DNA from 3 places in the Lysinibacillus sp. PWR01 genome. Region 2 is predicted to be linked to each of the others. Evidence: riboswitches for the same ligand, from Rfam matches in the RefSeq annotation. Region 2 holds a riboswitch; each other region holds the start of a gene.
The links. Region 2 has a riboswitch for S-adenosylmethionine ahead of ACEVFT_RS03025 (O-acetylhomoserine aminocarboxypropyltransferase/cysteine synthase family protein). Riboswitches for the same ligand answer to the same signal wherever they lie in the genome.

Region 1 (7,924 bases), on a different contig from region 2:
AAACAAGAAACCGCTAATATCCTCCAAGACGGCTGGCTGAAAACAGGAGATTTAGCCATGATGGATGAGGATGGCGATTTTTATATTGTAGGGCGTCGAAAAGAAATGATTATCTCGGGTGGTGAAAATATCTATCCTCAGGAAGTAGAGCAATGTATATTACGGCATCCAGATGTGCGGGAGGTAGCTGTGATTGGTGTAGGTGATGACTATTGGGGTGAGATCGTGACAGCTTTTATTGTCTGTCCTCACCAAGTAGCTTCTATATTAGATGATCTTAACGAGCTATGTCATCAACAACTAGGACGTTATAAGATTCCAAAACAAATGATTTTCATAGATGAACTACCAAAAACAAGCGTTGGTAAAATCGATAAAAAGGCATTGTATAGGCTTGTCAACTCATCTACCTGTTAAGTATGATGATGGGAAGGAAGACACGCTCATCTTGCTAAATACGAAATGAGAGAGGGACACATAAATGGCCCACGCATTAGTGATGGGTGGAACAGGGATGTTAGCTGACACATCTCTTTGGTTAGTGAATAAAGGCTATCATGTGTCAATAATTGGACGTAGTGCCTATCGAATGGAAAACTTGCGAAATAGAACAACCAAACCTTCTCTTCTAACACCGATTTTAGTTGATTATTGTGATATCACCTTATTAAAAGAGAAACTAGAAGAAACGATCGCGCATAATGGACCCATTGAATTGGTCATTGCGTGGATTCATTCCTATGCTGACACGACACTAGAGAACATATCCAGTGTAATTTCCAATTGGAATAGCGGAAAATGGAAACTGTTTCATGTGTTGGGGAGTAAGGTAAATGTAAGTGAAGTCCAAGAGAAATTGAAGCTGCTTGATCGTACGCAATACAGGCAAATCCAGCTAGGTTTTATGATGGAAAAAGGTCATTCGAGATGGCTTACGCATGAAGAAATATCGCAAGGTGTCGTTGCTGCTATTCAACATGATCTGCCTGTTCATATCGTTGGCACGCTACAACCGTGGGAAAAGCGACCGCTATAACTACCTAACCTTCGTCTAGCTAGATGGACGAAGGTTTTTACTTATGTCCATTATCAGTTTATTTATCGAAATTCGGATGTCTACATAATGGTGAGGGATATTTAGGTTTGTATGAAAAACGTCAGAATCAACCGTCTTTTTTACATCATAAATTTTTCTTAGTATAACAAAATCATTTCTATATAACTCATCCTTATTTAATCACATCTCTTCCCATCAGACCGACATATCAGTAAAATAGAGTAGGTTAGGGGGATTACATGTGAAAGATCAACGCTTTAAAATAGCGCATCGAGAGGCGCTTATCGGGATTGGACTCGTCCTTGTCAACTTTGCGATTTGGTTTGGCTTTGCCTATGGACTAGGCTCAGGGGACCCAAGAAATTATACGTATGTCTTTGGTTTTCCAGCTTGGTTTTTCTATAGCTGTATCGCAGGGACAGGCTTTATGATCCTTCTCATCTGGATTGTGATGAAACTCTTTTTCAAAGAGGTACCATTTGATGATGAGGAGGTGGATCGCTAATGCATTGGCAAGTTGTATTTCCATTGCTATTATTTTTAATTATTATATTTGGAATTGGTATTTGGGCCAATAAGCATGTCCGCTCTTCTAATTCATTCCTACAGGAGTATTTCCTTGGTGGTCGCGAAATGGGGGGTTTTATCCTTGCGATGACGATGATCGCTACATACGGCAGTGCGAGTAGTTTTATCGGAGGACCGGGTGTGGCCTATACAAAAGGACTTGGGTGGGTATTACTGGCAATGGCTCAGCTACCTGCAGGTTATTTTGTACTCATGATTTTAGGGAAAAAATTCGCCATTATCGCTCGTCGTTACCAGGCCATTACGTTAATCGACTTTTTACGAGAGCGCTACAAAAGCCATGTCATTGTCATTTTGTCAGCCATTAGTATCATTGTCTTTTTATTTTCGGCTATGATGGCCCAATGGGTTGGGGGTGCGCGCTTAATTGAGTCTTTAACTGGCTTAAGCTACACAGCGGCACTGTTTATTTTTGCGATTTCAGTGTTAGTGTATGTCATTATCGGTGGTTTCCGAGCAGTAGCGTTAACGGATACGGTCCAAGGTTCGATTATGGTGATTGGTACGATTATTTTATTAATCGGAACCATTGTGGCAGGTGGAGGCATCGACAATATAATGGCCTCACTGGTCGCTGAAAATCCTGACTTTGTGTCACCATTTGGCGCACAAGGAGACTTAACGCCTTTGTATGTCTCGACATTTTGGATTCTCATCGGTGTAGGGGTTGTAGGACTTCCGCAAATTGCCGTTCGTGCGATGAGCTACAAGGATTCAAAAAGTATGCATCAAGCGATCATTATTGGCACGATTGCCATAGGGACAATCATGTTTGGCATGCATTTAATTGGTGTGTTAGCCCGACCTGTCTTACCTGGCATTGAGATTGGTGATAAGGTAATGCCACTTCTGACATTAAAAGTACTACCGCCATTTTTAGCAGGAATCGTCTTAGCTGCACCAATGGCCGCCACAATGTCAACGGTTAATGCGTTACTTATGCTTGTCAGTTCCACGGTTGTCAAAGATATTTATTTAAATTACATGAAGCCGAAAGCTAGTGATGCAGAGATTAAACGTGCAAGCTTTATTGTGACAACGGTCATTGGCTTAGCGGTTGTCATCTTTGCACTCAATCCACCTGATTTATTAGTGTGGTTGAACTTATTTGCCTTCGGTGGGCTAGAGGCTGTCTTTATTTGGACAGTAGTTTTAGGATTATATTGGAAAAAAGCGAATAAATACGGAGCGATTGCATCGATGATTTCAGGTATGCTGTTGTATATTATGATTGATCGATTCTACCCTTCTGTATTTGGTATGCATACAGTCACAATACCAATCGTCGCATCCTTCATTATTTTTGTGCTTGTTAGTTTGACTACTAGTCATAAATTTAAAAACGAAAAACTTATGATTTAACTCAAAAACGCCACAGATATCAAATTCTGTGGCGTTTATTGTTTTAATGCATCATAAAATCATAGGCATTTTTTGCAAGTAGTGTCATCGTGACCACAATAAAAAGCGTGCGGACAAAGCCGCTTCCTTTCTTGATCGCCATGCGCGAGCCAAGCATAGCTCCACCAATTTGCGCAATGCCCATTACTAAACCATAGACATAATGAATTTGACCTAAGTAAGCAAACATACAAACGCCGGCCACATTACTCGCCAAATTTAAAAACTTCGCATTACCAGCCGCCTTTAAAAAATCAAAGCCTACCAGTAGGAAGCTAAAAATTAAAAAGGAGCCTGTTCCAGGACCAAGAAATCCATCATAAAAACCAATAGCAAATAATAACAGCATAAATAAAAATAAATGCGTTTTAGATAGTTTTTTTACAGTAGCGACAGCGCCCCAATCCTTTTTAAAGATCGTATATACCCCAACAGCCGCCAGCATAACAAGCATTAAGGGCTTTAGTAATGCTGGGTTGATTAGATGTACAGTCCATGCACCACATAAAGATCCAATAAATGCTAGAGGAAAATATTTGAGGACAGAGCGAATGTCCAGCTGGCCAGAACGGTAGAAGGAAATCGAGGACGTGAGCGAGCCCATTGCTCCTGCTAGTTTATTCGTGGCAACAGCTGCGGCTGGATTTAGGCCAACAAACAGTAAAGCAGGTAATGAAATTAAACCGCCCCCTCCCACTACTGAGTCGACAAAAGCCGCCAGAAATCCAAATGAAATTAACAGTATAAGAATATGTACATCGACTTCAAAAAACATATTACACCTCTTTTAAATTAGTTACTACTGAAATAGTAACTAATTTTATTTGCGCTGTAAACCCTCATTTTTTCATTGGCAAATCTTCACAAAAGTAGCCTATAATAAAGATAATGGAGGGATTACATGGAGGAATTAATCGCCCAGTTGAAAGAAATGGGTTTTACAGAATATGAAGCAAAGGCCTATACGGCACTTGTTCAGCAAAGTCATGTCAGTGCCTATCAGGTTAGTAAAAATTCTGGCATACCACGTGCAAGAGTGTATGATATTTTAAATATCCTTGTAGATAAGGGCATTGTGTTAAAAGAAGAGACCGCAGAACAAACAACCTATGCGGCAATGCCAGTGTCTGTGTTTTTACAGCAAATGCAACAACGCTGGGAGTCAAATTTTACATCTATGCGCGGGAAATTAGAGAAACTAGAAGAAAAAGTGCAAGAAGCGGAGCCTAAAGTGGTCATGCTAAAGGGCAAGGAATCCATCATTAACTATTGTCAGTCACTTCTAAAGAAAGCGAAGAAAAAGGTGATGCTGTCAATGTGGGAGGATATGTATGATGCCTTACGAGAAGATTTGCAAGAGGTGGCGCAGCATGTTCCTGTCCATGGCATTACCTTGTATGTGGGGGAGCATTTAGCCTCGATTGACCAGCATAGAGCCACACATTATACAAAAAAATCGTCTACACCGCATTGGTTTATCTTATCGATAGATGGTCAGGAAATGATTTATGGTCACTCTCCATCCACGCAAGAGACGGCTTTTATCACCAATGATCCTGTCCATATTTATTTATTAGAGGATTATATTTGGCATGATGTGCTCATCAATCGACTGGTAAAACGGGATGATCAGGAGTTAGAAGACTGGATTGCTAAGGAGCGAAAAGCTTTCTTCTTGGAATAGTCGTATAAGGGAAGGGGAGTAACGTGAAAAAAATCGTGTTGCTAGGTTTAATGAGTTTACTAATGTTAGGAGCATGTAACGCTACACCAGCTGCTGATCCACTAGCGATTCATGAGCTAACTGTTGTCCCCGACAATATCCAAAAAAATATTGTTTCTAATGACAGAATACAACTATTGCATGAAAATAATGCTTCATATTACCTCGTCTATTATTCAAAGGGGAATGTGTTGGCAAGTATTACGGCTGAGGGAAATAGGCTTATCATCCAGCTAGAAGAAGGCAGCGAGCAAAGGAAAGAGGCTCAGCCCTATGTTTTTCAAATCAACGTCAAGAATCCTGAGCTTGATACCATTGATTTGCGAATAAATGGCCAGAGTACACCAATCGATCGCATGACCATAATGTGAAAAAAGAAACCGAAATCCCTCTAGACGAGATTTCGGTTTCTTTGCATGATGTCTAATAAAATACTTTGTCTACATTGTATTTAGAGCGGAAAGTATTAATCGCATATGTTTCGTAAATTTCACGTTCCATTGGATCTTCTACTTCATAGACTTCAATTTTAAACACTTCATCACGATGGTTTTTCATCGGAGATACATTGTCCTCGAAATGTTTTTTAATACGTTGACGAATTTTACGTGCTTTCCCAACAAACAATAGCTCATTCGTGTCATTATAGAATAAGAAAATGCCGCCTTTATCACGTGTGATTTTATGGAAGTCAATAAAACCGAAGTAAGGTGTGATTTCCACATCACCTGGTTTTAAATCTTGTTCACGTTGACGGATTACTAGATCTGGTTTTGGAAATTCAATTTTAATCAAACTATTCACGTTCCTCTCTCTTACTAAAAGTATATGGTAACATAATTACGGCATGTTTACCATAAATTTTAAATGTAGAAACACCACATATAGCAAGCTTAGTGTACATCAAATGAGCAAGGAACATGCACTTGAATCACAAAATATTCTATGAATTATTGATATTCTAACTAGTTCATGTTACAATTCAAGATAATTAAATAATCTTATCAAGAGAAGCTGAGGGATTTGGCCCGATGACGCTTCAGCAACCTCTAACAATTGTTAGAAAGGTGCTAATTCCAGCAAAGGATTTTTTCCTTTGAGAGATAAGAGTGGACGTGAAAAAATCCTTCTCATTCTATCTCGTATGGAATGAGGAGGATTTTTTAATTTAGTTGCATTCTTTGCAAGCAAGGTTTGCTAAAAAAAGAGAGTGATTATAGAGAGGGGAAAGCAAGATGCCAATTAATATTCCGAAAAATTTACCAGCTGGAGAACATTTACGTGAGGAAAAAATCTTCGTCATGGAAGAGGATCGAGCGAAAACACAGCAAATCCGTCCATTAAATATATTAATACTAAATTTAATGCCTGAAAAAGAAAAAACAGAGCTTCAATTACTACGTTTATTAGGGAATACACCACTACAGGTGAATATTACCTTTTTAAATACGGCCACACATGAATCGAAAAATGTGAGTAAATCTCATTTGCAGCTATTTTACACAACGTTCAACCAAATTCGTCACCGACGCTATGATGGCATGATTATTACTGGGGCACCTGTAGAAAAAATGGCATTTGAAGATGTCAACTATTGGCAGGAAATTTCAGAAATTATGGATTGGTCTAAAAAGAATGTGACATCCGTGCTACATATATGTTGGGGGGCACAGGCTGCATTGTATCACCATTATGGCATTGGGAAGGTCGAGCTTTCTGCTAAATGCTCAGGCGTCTATTCCCATGTAATTACAGATTTAACGGTGGATTTAGTGCGCGGCTTTAGCGATTTATTTACTGCGCCTCATTCTCGCTATACATCTGTTTCCATTGACGAGGTTCGCAATCATCCAGACCTACGATTATTATCCTATTCAGAGGATGCAGGGGTATTCATCGTACAATCAAAAGATAATAAAAATATTATGATTACGGGGCATCTGGAGTATGATGCGACAACACTAGCCGATGAATATAGCCGTGATGTGGCGAAGGGCATAGATATCGACGTCCCTGTGAATTACTTCCCGAATGATGATCCGAAACAAGAGCCGATGAATACATGGCGTGCCCATACGCATTTATTATTCTCTAACTGGTTGAACTACTATGTCTACCAAGAAACACCATACGAATGGGATTTTGTAGATGAAATCGAATATCATATCTAATTAATAAAAAGTCTAATTTCTTTTCTAAACGTAGAAGAAATTAGACTTTTTGATTTTCCTTCGTTGTATCCTGTTGGGGTGTTTCGGTATTTTGAGCCTTAGATTTACGATTTCGAATAACTGCCACAATCAACAAAAGTATTGGTAATAAAATGGTGAAGATAAAGGAAAAGATAGGCCAAATTTCATTATTATAATTAGTAGAATGCACAATATCTGGATGAACAATTTGAGAAAGCCCAATCATAATTATGCCCATCGGTAAAATAAGCGGACGATGATCCTTGATCTTCAAAATTTGGGCAAGGCCAACAACGGTCGTATAGAAATACATAAATGTGCGAATATAAATAGACGAAATCCACATAAATGCCATAATAATTTCAATGCGCTGTAAAAAATTCCCTATGGATATTCTTTGCGCTAAGGCATAGCTGGGAAATGTCCTAGATGCTGTGTTTTCAGGCCCTAAGACAAGAATCGATAGGACAATCAACGTAATTAAGACGACACCACCAAGGATGGTCCCAATATATAGCCCTTTCTGTGCAGATGGCTGTACATTGACGCCAGCAGGATATAGCATCAATAACACAATTAATGGAAAGGAAAAGATACTCATAAAGCGTGCAATACTATAAAACATAGATGTTTTGGTTGCTTCTAGTAGAGGCTGAATATTCTCAAATGTAATTTGAGGGGTAATACAAACGACGAAAAAAATAAAGATAAAGATAAACAACGGAAAGAGAATTTCTGCTGAACGGGCAAACGTCTCAATCCCTAGATAAGCGGCATACATAATAATGATACTGAACAGTAGGGCGAATGCTAATGTCGGTGTTTCTGGCATAACTTCGGTTTTCATAAAAATACCAATAAAATAAAGTAACTCTCCAGTGGAGAAAAAGGTGAGAATGAGAAAGCAAATGGCTGTGATTTTCCCAAAAAAACGACCAAGAATTTTTTCGTTCGCCTCTATAA
Region 2 (7,924 bases):
GAAGACATATTTTCTCATCCTTTCTACGATAAAAATGACGATTATTATCCATAACATCGGCCTAGATAATGTTTTATTAAGATAAGAATATATCTTTTTTATTGTAGAAAAAAAACTACGCAGAATAGGTGTTTTTTACAGCAATATGAGTAGATAAAGAGAAAATACATGGTCACAAAAAATACAAAAATATCCATAAAAATATTATTTCTTTTTCTTAAAGGCAGAAGTTACTTTAGGCTCTGTACCATTGACTAAACGTTTAATATTTTCTATGTGCAGGATGATGGCTATGCCAAAAAGAAGAACAGCTATAATGGTTGGGCCAATGCCAGGAATCCATAAATAAGTGGCTGTACAAAAAACGAGATAAAACTCTAGAACACCAACAATTAAATAATTTGTTGCAAAGGATAAAATAACAAATAAAATAAGTGCAAATAAACCAATCTTCCAATCGACAGCAAGTAAAATTCCGATAATGGAGGCAGTTCCTTTTCCGCCATTGAAGCCCATATAGAAAGGGAAATTATGACCTAAAATGACCCCAGCAGCCATAATGTAGGTAAGCAGCCATATTTGTTCTTCTGTTAAATGAGTGAAGTCCGCTAGATAAAAATGTGCACCGATAATAGCTACAACGCCTTTGCCAATATCGATGAGGGCTACTAAAACGCCATATTTCCAGCCGAGGGAAAGAGTAGCATTAGAGGCACCGGCATTGCCGTGGCCCGCTTTTTTTAAATCAACCCCCGATAAAAACTGTGCCACTTTAGAGCCGTGAATACAGCCAATTAAATAGCCAATAATAAGAAAAGTGATCACGGCCTTTACCATAAAAATCCTCCTCTCAAAATTTTTTCTAAAATAGTGTATGCGTTCATATTACGTATAAGAGCAGACAGAAGTTTCGGAAAAAATAAAATTTACATGTTGACAGAAAAAAACTCTATGTTTATACTGTGTAACAACGATGGAAATTGAATCTCATACTCTTATCAAGAGCGGCGGAGGGATAGGCCCTATGATGCCCGGCAACCAGTAAGTAACGAGCTTACTAAGGTGCTAATTCCTACAGATTCTTACTTGGATCTGGCAGATAAGGGGAGGAAAACTTGCAACCGCAACCCTCTTCTTAGCTGAAGAGGGTTTTTGTTTTCTACAGAAAAATCCTCCTCATCTCCGGTACCATCGTAAAAAAAATAACCATTTGGAGGTACACAATGACAAATTTTAAACCAGAAACATTGCTGTTACATGGCGGTCAAGAGCCAGACCCAGTGACGGGTTCTCGAACAGTTCCTGTCTATCGCTCAACTGCTTTCGTATTTAAAGACACTGCTCATGCGCAACGTCTTTTTGCCTTAGAGGAAGCAGGGAACATTTACACAAGGATTACCAATCCAACTGTTGATGTGTTTGAAAAACGTGTGGCTTTATTGGAAGGTGGAACAGCAGCAGTAGCACTTTCATCTGGTGCAGCAGCTATCGCATTTTCCATTTTAAATCTAGCTGGAGCTGGTGATGAGATAGTAGCAGCTAGTTCTTTATATGGTGGTACTTATAATTTATTTGCTAACACATTACCAAACTATGGTATTAAAACAATTTTTGTAGATGAAACAAACCCAGAGAATTTCAAGGCGGCGATTACTGATAAAACAAAAGCAGTCTTTGCTGAAGTGTATGGTAATCCAAGCTTAAAGGTTTTAGATATTGAAGCAGTAGCTAAAATTGCACATGATAATGGTCTACCATTAATTATTGACAGTACGTTTGCTTCTCCTTACGGTTCTACACCTATTGAATACGGTGCAGATGTTGTAGTACATTCAGCAACTAAATGGATAGGTGGTCATGGTACAACTTTAGGGGGCGTTGTTGTAGACGCTGGTAAGTTTGATTGGACTAGTGGTCGATTCCCAGGTTTTACTGAACCAGATGCTTCTTACCATGGTTTACGTTATGGAATTGATACAGCTTCTGCGGCCTTTGCTACGAAGCTACGCGTACAATTATTACGTGATTTTGGTCCAACATTAAGTGCAGATGCTGCCTTTAATTTATTACAAGGTTTAGAAACGCTTCATTTGCGTATCCCTAAACACAATGAAAATGCATTGGCAGTGGCTGAATATTTACGAAACCACCCATCTGTGGAGTATGTAAATTATAATGGCCTGGAAGATTTTCCAACACATGAATTGGCAAAGAAATATTTAAGAAATGGCTTCGGTTCAGTGCTTACATTTGGCATTAAAGGTGGACGTGAAGCTGGGCGAAAGCTTATTGATAGCGTAAAGCTATTTTCACATGTAGCAAATGTAGGTGATGCTAAGTCATTAATTATTCATCCTGCTTCCACTACACATCAGCAACTATCAGCAGACGAATTAGTTCAAGCTGGTGTAACCGAGTCGCTCATTCGCTTATCCATCGGTTTAGAGGCAATAGAGGATATTATTGCTGATTTAGATCAAGCCATTACACAGGCAACAACTACTGAACAAACAGTAGAAGCCTAAGCTTTAGAACATAGGGAAGAATGTTGTAGCGTTTACGTATTTTCTCATTCGATTGGCCTCATTTGGTAATGCGTTAAACGTTGCTACATCAACCAATTGCTACATCCGTTAATTATCAGAACCTTATAAAAAATAATACCAAGTAATTTTATATGTATTATTGACTTAATTAAATCCTTGTTATATACTAGGAAATAAGTTAAGGGTACGAAAATTCTTGTTAAAAAAGGTAAATGTTTTCATAAGTGCTCCCCCACTTTTGAATATATAGAAGAGCAGTTGCCTAGCCAGTAACTGCTCTTCCCAAAAAAACTGATGATAAAGGAGTGTTTAAAATGGGTAATATCTATAGTGCACAAAACATTGTATCCTATCTAATATATGAGCTAAATGAAGGGCATGTCTTTGTCAACAATAAGTCCATTCAACACCTTCTTACATCAGTCGAAAGAAAATGGCAGCAAGTCTTTGGTCATACAGCATTTCAAGAACATGTTTTTGCTGAAGAGGAAGACTATACTGTTAAGGAAGTATTTGAGGCATATGAACAGTACGGTGTGAGCCATATCTCACTTCCTGCGACAGAGATTTACTTAAAATATGGTACATTTCAATTAGTGGAACGTACGTATGCAATACCAAATTTTACAGAAGAAGAAATTAGTCTTGTTCAACAAGCTTTAGCACAATATCGTTATCAATTGCTTTCAAAAGCAAGTTAAAACCCCCTCATATATTTAAGCTCATTCTCTGCTGCTACAGGGAATGAGTTTTTTCTTTAAAGGGATTGTTATGAATGTCCGAGCATACATATATATAATAGAAGAAAGACATTCGTATATTGAAATGTAAATAGTCAATATTTGTTCAAATCTTATAGAATGATTAATAAAACGTATAATAAAGGGAATGAAACCGATTTCTTTTGCACATCTAGAGAAAACAAATGTCCTTCCTAGAAAGATTTTTCTTGTGCAATGTATGTATTTGCGTTACAATTTTCTTTAAGTTAAATTTTGAATTATTTGAATTTGTATGTGTTCCAACACATATAGAAATAGCGAAACTCATACAAAGAAGAGTTGTTGGCTAAAGACTGCGGTGGGTGTCAAATAGTCATGACACAACCCCATGGAGAATTAGCTTTAATGAAACTGCGGAATGTAAGTTGGAGGGAATAACAAGAATGGCAACTATAAAGGCAGCGATTTTAGGATTTGGAACGGTAGGTCAGGGGATCTACCATATTTTAAATGAAAAACGAGAAGAGCTAAAAAATAAATTAGGTATTGAATTAGAGGTAGCGAAGATTTTAGTGACAGATGCTAGTCGCGAACGTGTGCCAGGAACAGCACATTTAATGACAACAAGCATGGATGAAGTCTTAGCAGAACCAGGTATGCAGGTTGTGTTTGAAGCAATTGTTAACGAAGAGCCTGCATACAGTTATTTAAAGCGAGCAGTTGAACATAAATGTCATGTTATTACAGCCAATAAAGTGATGTTTGCCAAACGAGGTTTAGAGTTGCAGGATCTTGCAAAAGCTAATGGCGTTTTTGTAGGCTATGAGGCTACTACTGCTGGTGGTGTACCTGTTATTAAAACAATGAAAAATATTTTACTTGTAAATGATGTAAGTCGTATACAAGGCGTCTTAAATGGCACATGTAACTATATTTTAACAAAAATGCGTGCACAGGGCTGGTCTTTCGAAACAGCTTTAAAAGAGGCACAAGGCTTAGGTTATGCTGAAGCAGATCCATATAATGATATATCTGGGCAGGATGCATTTAAAAAATTAATGATTTTAAGTGCCTTAGCTTTTGGAGAGCAACCAGATTGGTCAGATGTAGAAGTGATTGGGATCGATAGTATCTCTGCTGAACAAGTTCGTGAAGCGTGTGAAAATGGTCTGCGTTACCGCCATGTAGCTGAAGTGGAGAAACGGGCTGACGGTAAAATTATTGCTAAAGTCGGTCCACAACTAGTTGATAAAGAGCATCCACTTTATCCAGTCGATGATGTGTTTAATGCGGTGGCATTAGAGACTAACTATATTGGTACATTAACATTAGTTGGTCCTGGAGCAGGGATGTACCCAACTGCGAGTGTCATGGTAGAGGATTATGCTGAAATCATTGGGAAAAGAGCAGGATTTGTTGTCACAATCTAATAAAAGCTTTAAAAAAGCCCACCATTCAACAATGTTTAATTGTATGAATGGTGGGTTTTTAGTCTTCATCTTTGACGTCAATATCCTCTGGAATAGGAGTAGAACGCCAAATTTCAATTTCCTCTTTAATACGTTCCAATTGTTTAAAATAAGTGCTGAATTGGCCACTATTGATTAGAATTTGTTGTCCATCGTAAACAGAACGGATGCGTCCTTCGTAAACTAGACGCATTACTTGATCCTCAGGCATACCGAGATCAAAAGCTGTCTCTTCAATTGTTTTATACATACGATTCGCTCCTTTTACTGTTTTTATTATAACGTCCATTATTGAGAAAGCATACTGTGGTAATGAAAAGAAAAGTAAAAATGATAATTGTTTGATTTTGGATAAATATGTATGATTAGTATTGAGAACGTAGTGAAGCGGGGATGAGTTGATAAATGTTAAATCCATTGTTTGTATTACTAGCAGCTATTCTATGGGGGATGACTGGAACTGCCCAAACCTATTTGGACCAAGGGGTATCTCCAATAGCAGTGGCCACAATTCGTTCTGCAATTGGTGGCGGTTTATTATTAGCCATTACGATTTTATTGCGGAAAATTAACTTTTTAAGGTGGTCGTGGAAATGGACGATTTTAGCTGCGGCTAGTATAGCTCTTTTCCAAGGTCTTTTCTTCTCATCCATTCGTCTAACAGGTATAGCCATTGGAACTGTTGCTACTATTGGCAGTGCACCGGTGTTTTCTGGTGTTTTAGAGTGGCTATTATGGAAAACACGCCCCACAGCGGTATGGGGACTTGCTACATTGATGGCCATTATCGGATGTCTTTTATTATTTATGAATAATGGAGAAGAGTCTGTTCACATTGGCGGATTCACACTAGCACTTTGTGCAGGTCTAGCCTTCGCATTTTATACAAACATAAGTAAAAAATTAATGGCACAGGAAGATGCATTACCAGCAGTTGCTATGACGTTTTCCATTTGCACGTTGTTTTTACTGCCGTTTTCCCTAGAAAATGGATTTTTTTGGTTAGGAAATGTGCACAACTTATGGACAATGCTGTTTATGGGGATTATGTGTACAAGCGTAGCGTATTTATTGTTTTTAAATGGACTACAAAAAATTAGTTCATCCACAGCTGTAACACTTTCATTAGCAGAACCATTGACTGCAGCAATTCTTGGTGTGTTTTTAATTGGAGAACATTTAAGTATAGTATCTTGGCTTGGGGTAGCAATGTTATTAGGAGGCATTGTTGTTTTAACACTAGGTGGAAGAAAAAAGCTAAAACCTTAAGAAATTCTTCATTTTTATAATAGCTGGTTTTTAAGATTTGAGAGATACACTTATATTTGAGAGCGAGGTGTATATCATGACGAAATTAACAGTTCTTGTTACAGATGACGATCAAGATATTCGTGATGGTATTGAAATCTATTTAAAAAATGAAGGCTATCATGTCATTAAAGCAGCAGATGGCTTAGATGCATTAAAAAAGCTAGAGAACAATGAAGTACATTTAATTATTTTAGATATCATGATGCCAAACATGGATGGAATTACAGCAACCTTTAAAATTAGGGAAGAGCGCAATATTCCAATTATCATGCTGAGTGCAAAGGCGGAGGATGGCGATAAGATTCATGGATTATCGGTTGGAGCAGATGATTATGTGACAAAGCCATTCCATCCATTAGAGCTATTGGCACGTGTAAAATCTCAGCTACGACGCTATGTTCAGCTAGGGACGTATAGTGAGGGTGCTGCAAAGGTGGAAATCGACGGACTTGTTCTTGATGAAGAGGCAAAAGAGGTTGTATTAGAAGGAGAGGCTGTTCGACTAACCCCGATAGAATATAAAATTACGGAATTATTAATGAAAAATGCAGGGCGTGTGTTTTCGATTCGTGAAATTTATGAACGTGTTTGGAATGAGGAAGCTTATAATGCTGAAAATATTGTAGCTGTTCACATTCGGAAAATACGTGAGAAAATTGAAGCTGATCCGAAAAATCCACGCTATCTAAAGGTGGTATGGGGCGTTGGCTATAAAATGGAAAAATAAACTAGAGAAGTATATGACAATTGCAGGATTTGTAGCAGGCGTTGTTGGACTCATTTATTTTGGTGTTTATGCCTATCAAATTGTCAATTCTCGCTCCTCAGAAGTTTTACAGTTACTAGAAAGAATTTTTTAGAGGAGTGTAAAGACTTATGGTGAAAAAATGGAAATCCCTTCTCGTATTAATGTGTTTAATCTGGACGGTTTTCGGTGTACTTACTTTTTATCATGTGGGTTATCAGTATATTGGAAAATCATATTTCGAATCGGAAAATTTCCAGCATGAAATCGATAATTTCACTGCAGAACTAGGACCGTTAGTAATCAACGTTCCGAATGCACAGGAATTAAAAAATAAAATAGAGATTACCCAAACTGAAATAGAGGATCATCGTAATTACTACGGTACATTAGGACAGCAAATCGATAATATTAAAGCACAATATGAACAGCGCATTCAGGAAGCTGTAGATGCCAATGCAACAGAATTAAAGACAAAGCTAGAGACTGAACGCGATACTAAAATTAAAGATATTACAGCAAATTTTGAAAATGATGAACATGTACGAAAGAAGATTCTTGCAGAAAAAGAAGCGCTTATTGATAAATATATCAAAGCCGCACAAAGTGAATCCAAAAGCTTTAGTAAGACCTACGACTATTGGTCTTATGAGTTGACAAATACAGAAACAGGTAAAATTTACCGTTCTGGTGATGTTTCTGAAAGTAGTGCCTATAAAATAAAGTATACTGATCGAAAACCGCTATATGCATGGAATATTAGTGATAATTTAAGAGATATTTTTTACCGTACAGAAACGTATGTGAATGTAGATGACCTTTACGAAACGACAGAATATACAGGTGTAGTAGCTATCTCTAAAAAAGCAGTAATGTCAGAAGATGTGATACAAGGAGGATACCAACAATTTCAACAGTTTCAACGCAATCAATATACCCATTACTTTATTTGGATTACAAGTATTATAATGGCCGTCTTTGTTTGGAGGGGGCGTAAGGACGTATTACAGATTGTTAGGAGCATGAAGGAAAAAGATCTTTTATCAAAGTATAAAATTGATGTGCAAATTATTCTTTTGTTAATAACGGGCCTTATGTATTTCATTTCAGCACAAGTTGTTTTTGAATCGA
Region 3 (7,924 bases), on a different contig from region 2:
CAAATGGATTACGATAAAAGCGATACCATAGACGTTGACCTTTTGAGGCTTGCATATATTCTTCCACTGTCATCATATCAATATCACCAATACCACGCTTGTCTAAGTTTGAGCTTGTTGCATGGTGAATTGTATGCTCACGTTTCCATTTTTCATAGGGGAATGATGTTAGCACCCCAGTAAAAAATCCAACCCAGTCGTTTGCCTTTTTACTTTTGAAAAATGACCCGTGTGTACAATCGTGAAAAATAATAAAAGTTCGTACGACAAAACCTGCTGAAATGGCACTTAAGCCAACTGTTAGCCAAGGTGATACATCCACTAACAAGTAACCAGCCACCCATAATGCAATTAACGGAACAATTGTATTTATAATCTGAAAAACACTTTTACGCGTATCTGATTTAGCAAATGGCGCTACATCTTGGCGTAACTTTTTTGTTTTTTCTTTAATAGTTGCCATCTTTTACTCCCTCGTTTCTTTTTTTCTTATGACCTCATCATAAAACAAGAGTACAAGTCAGCAACAGACGCAAACATCACAAAAAGGATATGACATTTGTCATATCCTTTTATGATTTCGGTCCAGTCAAATGCAGTTGGTAGAACACAAGGTCTAGCCATTGCTCAAACTTATAGCCTGCATTTTTGATTGTTCCGGCATATTCAAAGCCTAATTTTTCATGTGCTTTAATACTACCAATGTTTTCTCCATCAATGCCAGCGACAAGCGTTTTCACACCATTTTCTTCAGCAATCGCTATCAGCTTGTGCATAAGCTTTGTAGCAATCCCCTTTTGATAATGCTCTTTATGCACATAGACGGAATGCTCCATTGTATATTGATAACCTGGATAAGGACGGAATTGACTATAGGTAGCAAAGCCAGCGACAAGCCCATTTTCCTCAAATACAAGCAAAGGATTATCTAATACTCGTTGCTCCTTAAACCATTGTACTTTTTCATCTAAAGTTTGTATTTCATATCGATAGACCGCCTTGCTTGTTAAAATAATATCATTATAGATGTCCAAAACCTCAGGTATATCTTTTTCTTCCATGAATCGAATCATCCTGCTCACTTCCCTTAACCAAATTGTCATCATCCGCAATGAAATAGAGATAGACAGTCATGGCATTGACTATCTATCTCCTCCTATTTTATGCCTTAAACATTGAAGTAGCGAGCATCAGGATGAGCAAAAACGATTGCAGATACAGATGCTTCTGGCTCCATCATAAAGCCTTCTGTAAGATGAACGCCAATATCCTCGGGTTTTAATAAGCCGAATAGTTTTTCTTGATCCTCCAAGTTAGGACATGCAGGATAACCGAATGAAAAACGTTGTCCCTGATATTTTGCTGCAAAACGATCTCTCATAGTGAAATCTGTTGCATCAGGGAAGCCCCATTGGTCACGAATTTCCTGATGCATACGTTCAGCAAAGCCCTCTGCTAATTCTAATGCAGTCGATTGTAAGGCATGGCTTTCAAGGAATTTCCCATCCTCTTTTAACTGGCGAGCTTTAGCCATAACTCCCTGACCTGCTGTTACTACCATGAGCGCAATATAGTCCATTTCACCGCTCTCTACTGTTTTTAAGAAATCTGCAAGACATAAAAATGGTTCAACCTGCTGACGAGGGAAGGTAAAACGTTCAATTTCTATCTTACTATCAGCCGGATCATACACAACGACATCATCACCATCTGCTTGAGCAGGGAAAAATTGATACAAACCTGATGGCTTTAATAGATCACTTTTTAAATAATCATCTACTAAATCCTTTAGCTCTGTTGCTCTTGAATCGCCCGCTTCAAGCAATTGCTGAACTTGCCCTTTCAAGCCTAAATGGTGTCCCAGTAATGTACGCATATTAACATAAGGATATAAATGCGATACGGAGTAGTCTTTTTTTACATGACGTCGTAAATCGGCTGGTAAAAATACTGGCGCTCCCTTTACTGTTCGTACAGGCTTTATTGTTACCTCTTTTGCAGGACGAGCAGCTCTTTTTTCATCAGCCTCTAAACGTTTTTGACGGGATTCTTCAATTTCTGCTAAGAAATTTGCACGTGTCCCCTCACCCATTAATAAATTAGCTTGCTCTAAGCCTTGCATGGCATCCTTTGCATAAATAACAGGACCGCCATATTCATCTGCAATTTTTGTTTCAGTAAAACGTCGAGAAAGTGCAGCTCCACCAACTAAAATAGGTACATCAATCCCCGCCTCTTTAAAATCCTGAGCAGTAATGACCATCTGTTGCGCTGATTTCACTAGTAAACCTGACAGCCCAATAAAGTCTGGTTTTTCCTTACGAATCGCTTCAATCAATTGGGCAGGCGTTACTTTAATGCCCAAATCGACAACCTTATAGCCATTATTACTTAATATAATATCAACAAGGTTTTTCCCAATATCGTGGACATCACCTTTTACGGTAGCAAGTACCATTTTCCCTTTACCAGCACTCTCTTCATCCTTCTCCATGAATTGCTCTAAATGAGCAACAGCGGCCTTCATTACACCTGCTGATTGTAAAACCTCTGCTACAATGAGCTGATTATCATTAAATAATCGACCTACCTCAGCCATGCCCTCCATTAAAGGGCCATTAATAATATCCAGCGGTGCCTCAAAGATTTCTCGTGCAGCATCTAAATCCTCTATTAGCCCTTCTTTGGTACCTTCTAATATATAGTAAGCTAAACGACCTTCAACCGTTTTCGGAATATCCGCTTCCGTTTTTTCCTTCTTTTTATCACGATAAAAATCCGTAAACACAGCTAATGTTTCATCATTTGTATTAAATAGCAAGTCATTTGCAAGTTTAATTTCCTCTTCAGGGATGGATGCATAACGCTCCAGTTTCTCTGTATTCACAATGGCATAATCTAAGCCTGCCTGTGTGCAATGATAGAGATAGACAGCATTCAGTACTTCACGGCCAACTGGTGGTAAACCAAATGAGATATTACTTACGCCAAGTACCGTCAATGTCTGCGGCAATTTTTCTTTGATGAGACGAATGCCTTCAATCGTTTCAAGGGCTGAACCAATATACTGTTCATCCCCAGTTCCTACAGGGAACATCAACGGGTCAAAAATGATATCCTCCGGTGCAAGTCCCCATTTCTCAGTTAATAGTTTATAGGAACGTTCAGCAATTTCCAGCTTGCGATGACGATCAACGGCCATTCCTATCTCATCAATGGTTCCAACTACTAATGAGGCTCCGTACTTCTTCACGAGTGGCATTACTGCATCAAATCGTTCTTCACCATCCTCAAGATTAATAGAGTTAATGATGGCTTTCCCTTGAGAAAACTTTAACGCTTCCTCAATAACCTTTTCATCAGTCGAGTCAATCACAAGAGGCACCTTAACCTTTTTTACAACCTCCTGCATAAATCCACGCATATCGGCTAATTCATCACGATCAGGGTTGGCTAAACAAATATCGATTACATGAGCACCATTTTTTACTTGTGCACGTGCAATCTCTGCTGCCTCCTCAAACTTTCCATCAATGATCAAATTCTTAAATTTACGAGAGCCGATAACATTTGTTCTCTCCCCGATAAATAACGGACGCATAGAATCGTCATACAATAAGGGTTCGATTCCCGATACCGCATGACCATGTGTTTTTTCAGGTAATTGACGAGGTTGTTCATCTTTTAAAACCTCGCGAATGGCTGCAATATGAGCTGGAGTCGTTCCACAACATCCACCTACAATATTAAGCCAACCCTTATCTGCAAAACCTTTTAATTTTTGCGATAGCGATTCTGGTGATTCATGATAACAACCTTCTTCATCTGGTAAGCCTGCATTCGGGTAACAGCTAATATAGCCTGTTGAAAGCTCTGCTAATGAACGAATATGATCTGTCATAAACTCTGGTCCTGTCGCACAGTTTAGGCCAACTGATAATGGTTTAATATGCTCGATTGAAATATAAAAGGCATCAATTGTTTGCCCTGCAAGTGTCGTACCCATTGGTTCTATTGTTCCAGAAATCATGACTGGTAGTTCTTTTCCAGTTTCCTCAAAAGCACGCTTTACGCCTAGGGTGCCTGCTTTGACATTGAGCATATCCTGACTTGTTTCTAATAACAGAACGTCGGCTCCTGCCTCAATTAATGCCTTTGCCTGTACAAAGAAATTTTCCTCTAGCTCATCAAATGTAATACCACCTGTAACTGATAACGTTTTTGTTGTTGGTCCCATAGCCCCTGCGACAAAACGTGGCCAATCCGATGTCGAATAACTATCCACTGCTTGGCGAGCAATTTCCACTGCACGCTTATTAATTTCTTCGGCTTTTGCGCCAAGATCATATTCATTTAACACAAGAGGCGTCCCACCAAATGTATTTGTACAAATAATATCTGCGCCTGCCTCTAAGTATTTGTGATGAATTTTCTCAATGACATCAGGTCTAGTAAGGACAAGATTTTCATTACAGCCATCAAGCTCCTCGCCACCAAAATCCTCTGCTGATAAATTTTCGTTTTGTAGCATTGTTCCCATTGCGCCATCAAGAATTAAAATACGTTTCTCTAGTTGCTCTTCAATCGAGTGCTTAGCCATGTATACTTACTCCTTTTTTCTGTTCATCCAATTGCTCTATATATTTCATCAACTCTAGGGTCACATCATAACGTAAAAACGGTGTAATAAGGTAAATACCATTGAAATATTGTGCAGCCACTTCTACTAATTCTTTGGCAATAGCAATTCCCTCCAATGTTGCCCGTTCCTTATCTTCCCCACATGCCTTCATTCTTGCTAAGGCATCTTCGGATAATTTGATACCTGGCACTTCATGATGTAAAAACTCAGCACTTTTATAACTCGTAACAGGCATAATGCCGATGTAAATTGGTGCTTGTAAATGCTTTGTTGCCTCATAAATTTCTACAATTTTTTCTTTCGTGTACACTGGTTGAGAAATGAAGTAGTCTGCTCCATGCTCAATTTTCTTCTCTAAGCGTGTCACAGCACGATCTAACACACGGACATTTGGATTAAATGCAGCAGCAACTGAAAAATTTGCTTTTTTACGAAGTGGCTTGCCTGAGAAAGAAACCCCTTCATTTAACTGCTTAATTAATTGGATTAACTCCATTGAAGATACATCATAAACACTTGTCGCACCTGGGAAATCTCCAACTTTTGTTGGATCACCTGTAACGGCCAACACATCATGAATACCTAAAGCATTTAATCCCATTAAATGCGATTGTAGACCAATTAAGTTACGGTCTCGACATGTAATATGTGTTAGTGGGCGTACACCATGTGTACTCTTTAACAATGCTCCCATTGCAATATTGCTAATACGTGGAGAGGCCAGTGAATTGTCTGCCATCATGACTACATCTGCACCTGCATCATACAGTTGCTTTGCTCCTTCAAGGAACCCATCAATCTCTAAATGTCTAGGTGTATCCAATTCTACTATGACAGAGCGTTCACGTTTTACTTTTTCATGAAGAGGCTCATACTTTGGTGGCTCCGCTTCACGAACAATCTCAATCTTTTCAGGTTTCGCATGCTTCTCCTGAACCGGTGATAACTCTTCTAAATACTTCTTTGCTGCTGCAATATGTTTCGGTGTCGTACCACAGCAGCCCCCTATTAAGCGTACGCCTTGATCACGTAATTCGACAGCCGCTCGACCAAAATAATCCGATTCTGATTCATAAACGACACGTCCATCTTCTAAGTCAAGAAGTGAGGCATTCGGATAGGCAGACATAAATGCCTTGTTAGGAAGTTCTACACCTTCAAATGCTTGAATCGTATGATGTGGACCTAGTCGACAATTGACACCCACGATATCTGCACCGAGTGTTTCTAGCTCATGCAGGGCATTATTTAAAGACATTCCATTTTGTAAAACACCAGGCTCATGCATAGATACTTGTGCAATAATCGGTAAATTTGTTTTTGCACGTAGCATCTTTAAGGTTGCAGTTAATTCTTCAAAATCATAATAGGTTTCGAGTAAAAGGCCGTCTGGATTTCCTGCAAGTAAAACATTTGCTTGCTCTTCAACTGTCGCTAATATTTCATCTAATGTTGCATCACTTTTACGAATTCCTCGAATACCTCCAATTGTCCCTAAGACAAATTGACCGCCATCTGCCGCTGCTCGTTTTGCAATGGTAATAGCCGCTTCATTAAATTGTTGGACCCGTGATTCTAATCCATAGCGAGCTAATTTAATGGCATTTGCACCGTACGTATTCGTTTGAATGATGTCAGCACCAGCTGCAATATATTCTCTATGAATCTTTTCAATTAACTCAGGTCTCTGAACATTCATTTCCTCATGGCAATACTCCAATCCATAGCCATATAGCACTGTGCCTATTGCACCGTCTGCTGTCAATACATGCGTTTTTAACCTTTCAAGCAATCCCATAAAACTAGCCTCTCTTCCTATGTCTCTATATAATAAAAAGCCTTCTTTCATAAAAAAAGAAGGCTTTAACGATTCATCATTGTTGTTCCTTCTCATCTTCGACTCAATGGTCTTCTGGATTTAGCACCTGACAATAAAGTTGGTTGCTGAAGCTTCAATGGGCCAGTCCCTCTGCTTCTCTTGATAAGAATTAAGTATGAATTTTTTAAATAATTAAAAGAATCATATCGTTTACTGACGAATGAGTCAAGACTATTTCACATAACAAAGTTTTTTTCCACTTAAAACCTTAGAAATTGGCAAGTTCCTTCGCAAGCTCTTCACCAATTTTTTTACCGTTTTGAATGCAAGCGCCGATACCTACGCCAAAATATGAGCACCCAGCAATCGATAAATGTGGATACTTTTCATGTAATTCCTGTAGTAATCCTTGTAACGCTTCACGATGAGCTAGATCATATTTAGGCATTTGATCAATCCATTTTGTTACATTCACAACTGTTGGCTGTTCCTCAATTCCTAGGCTTTTTCTCACGTCTTCTAAAGCTACAGCTGCCAATTCTTCATCCGTCATGGCACGTAGTTGCTCATAGGCTGGATTGATGCTCTTATAAAAGAGTCGTACAAGTAATTTATGTTCTTTCGATGTATGCTTCCATTTACGACTCGTCCAGGTTGCTGCATTACAAGTAACATCCGAATTATGCGAAACAATATAGCCCGTTCCATCTGCTGGCAATCTAGAGTCTGGCACATCAAAGCCTAAATAGATGGTAATGGCTGACGCTGTCGTAAATTGGTCAAAATAGCGGTTTAAAGATTCATCCTGTAGTAGATTTTGAACAGCATCATTCGGTAATGCTAAAACGACATAATCTGACTCAATATTTTCACCATTAGCTAAGGAAATTGTGTAGTTTTTATCTTGTTTTTGAACATTTAGAGTAGTAACGCCCTTGATGATTTCTACATCTGATAATGTTTGTTCAAGTCGATCAATTAAAGAAGATAAACCATTTTTAAAGGATATAAATTTTTTGTTCGCTGCTTTAACAAATTGCTCACGATTCGCATCAAAACCTTTAATAATACTTCCATAATTATTCTTATAATCAATTAAATACGGTAAAGTAGAGCCAATGGAAAGCTGATGTAAATCGCCTGAATAAACACCTGCAAGTACTGGTGCAATTTGATTTTTCACCAGTTCCTCCCCTAAATAGTAAGTTAAAAATTCTCCTATTGAACTTTCCTTTGTGAAGCCGTTGTTTGGTAATGTTAAATCCTTTAACGCTGCTTTTTTTCCTTGCTCTGAAATAAGTGTACTTTCTTCTAAGGATGCCAAACTCATCGGTATACCAAATGTTGAATCTGTTGGTATAGCGTGTAACTCATTATTCGTATAAATATAAGAAATACCTGTTTCGTTGTAAACTAGCTCCGCTTCAAAATCAAGCTCCTGTACGAGTTCCATAACGCCTTGA

Region 1: it holds a riboswitch for S-adenosylmethionine, as region 2 does, so the genes downstream of both, metA (homoserine O-acetyltransferase MetA) here and ACEVFT_RS03025 (O-acetylhomoserine aminocarboxypropyltransferase/cysteine synthase family protein) in region 2, are expected to answer to the same signal.
Region 3: it holds a riboswitch for S-adenosylmethionine, as region 2 does, so the genes downstream of both, ACEVFT_RS03410 (bifunctional homocysteine S-methyltransferase/methylenetetrahydrofolate reductase) here and ACEVFT_RS03025 (O-acetylhomoserine aminocarboxypropyltransferase/cysteine synthase family protein) in region 2, are expected to answer to the same signal.

Annotation. Positions count from the first base shown of each region.
Region 1 is NZ_JBHERJ010000073.1:33,218-41,141, forward strand. Features, by position in the region: gene ACEVFT_RS14840 (class I adenylate-forming enzyme family protein) at 1-417, shown strand, start outside; gene ACEVFT_RS14845 (short-chain dehydrogenase) at 482-1,036, shown strand; gene ACEVFT_RS14850 (YhdT family protein) at 1,299-1,562, shown strand; gene panF (sodium/pantothenate symporter) at 1,562-3,007, shown strand; gene ACEVFT_RS14860 (TSUP family transporter) at 3,051-3,821, opposite strand; gene ACEVFT_RS14865 (TrmB family transcriptional regulator) at 3,948-4,730, shown strand; gene ACEVFT_RS14870 (hypothetical protein) at 4,754-5,140, shown strand; gene ACEVFT_RS14875 (nucleotide excision repair endonuclease) at 5,193-5,564, opposite strand; SAM riboswitch class I at 5,768-5,879, shown strand; gene metA (homoserine O-acetyltransferase MetA) at 6,005-6,940, shown strand; gene ACEVFT_RS14885 (GerAB/ArcD/ProY family transporter) at 6,981-7,924, opposite strand, start outside.
Region 2 is NZ_JBHERJ010000021.1:136,303-144,226, forward strand. Features, by position in the region: gene ACEVFT_RS03015 (SLC13 family permease) at 1-8, opposite strand, end outside; gene ACEVFT_RS03020 (glycerol-3-phosphate acyltransferase) at 205-837, opposite strand; SAM riboswitch class I at 993-1,106, shown strand; gene ACEVFT_RS03025 (O-acetylhomoserine aminocarboxypropyltransferase/cysteine synthase family protein) at 1,224-2,525, shown strand; gene ACEVFT_RS03030 (hypothetical protein) at 2,861-3,247, shown strand; gene ACEVFT_RS03035 (homoserine dehydrogenase) at 3,712-4,698, shown strand; gene ACEVFT_RS03040 (MerR family transcriptional regulator) at 4,757-4,987, opposite strand; gene ACEVFT_RS03045 (DMT family transporter) at 5,143-6,006, shown strand; gene ACEVFT_RS03050 (response regulator transcription factor) at 6,083-6,775, shown strand; gene ACEVFT_RS03055 (hypothetical protein) at 6,753-6,908, shown strand; gene ACEVFT_RS03060 (histidine kinase dimerization/phospho-acceptor domain-containing protein) at 6,925-7,924, shown strand, end outside.
Region 3 is NZ_JBHERJ010000025.1:318-8,241, reverse strand. Features, by position in the region: gene desA (Delta(5) desaturase DesA) at 1-463, opposite strand, end outside; gene ACEVFT_RS03420 (GNAT family N-acetyltransferase) at 573-1,073, opposite strand; gene metH (methionine synthase) at 1,169-4,600, opposite strand; gene ACEVFT_RS03410 (bifunctional homocysteine S-methyltransferase/methylenetetrahydrofolate reductase) at 4,593-6,440, opposite strand; SAM riboswitch class I at 6,530-6,630, opposite strand; gene ACEVFT_RS03405 (protoporphyrinogen oxidase) at 6,730-7,924, opposite strand, start outside.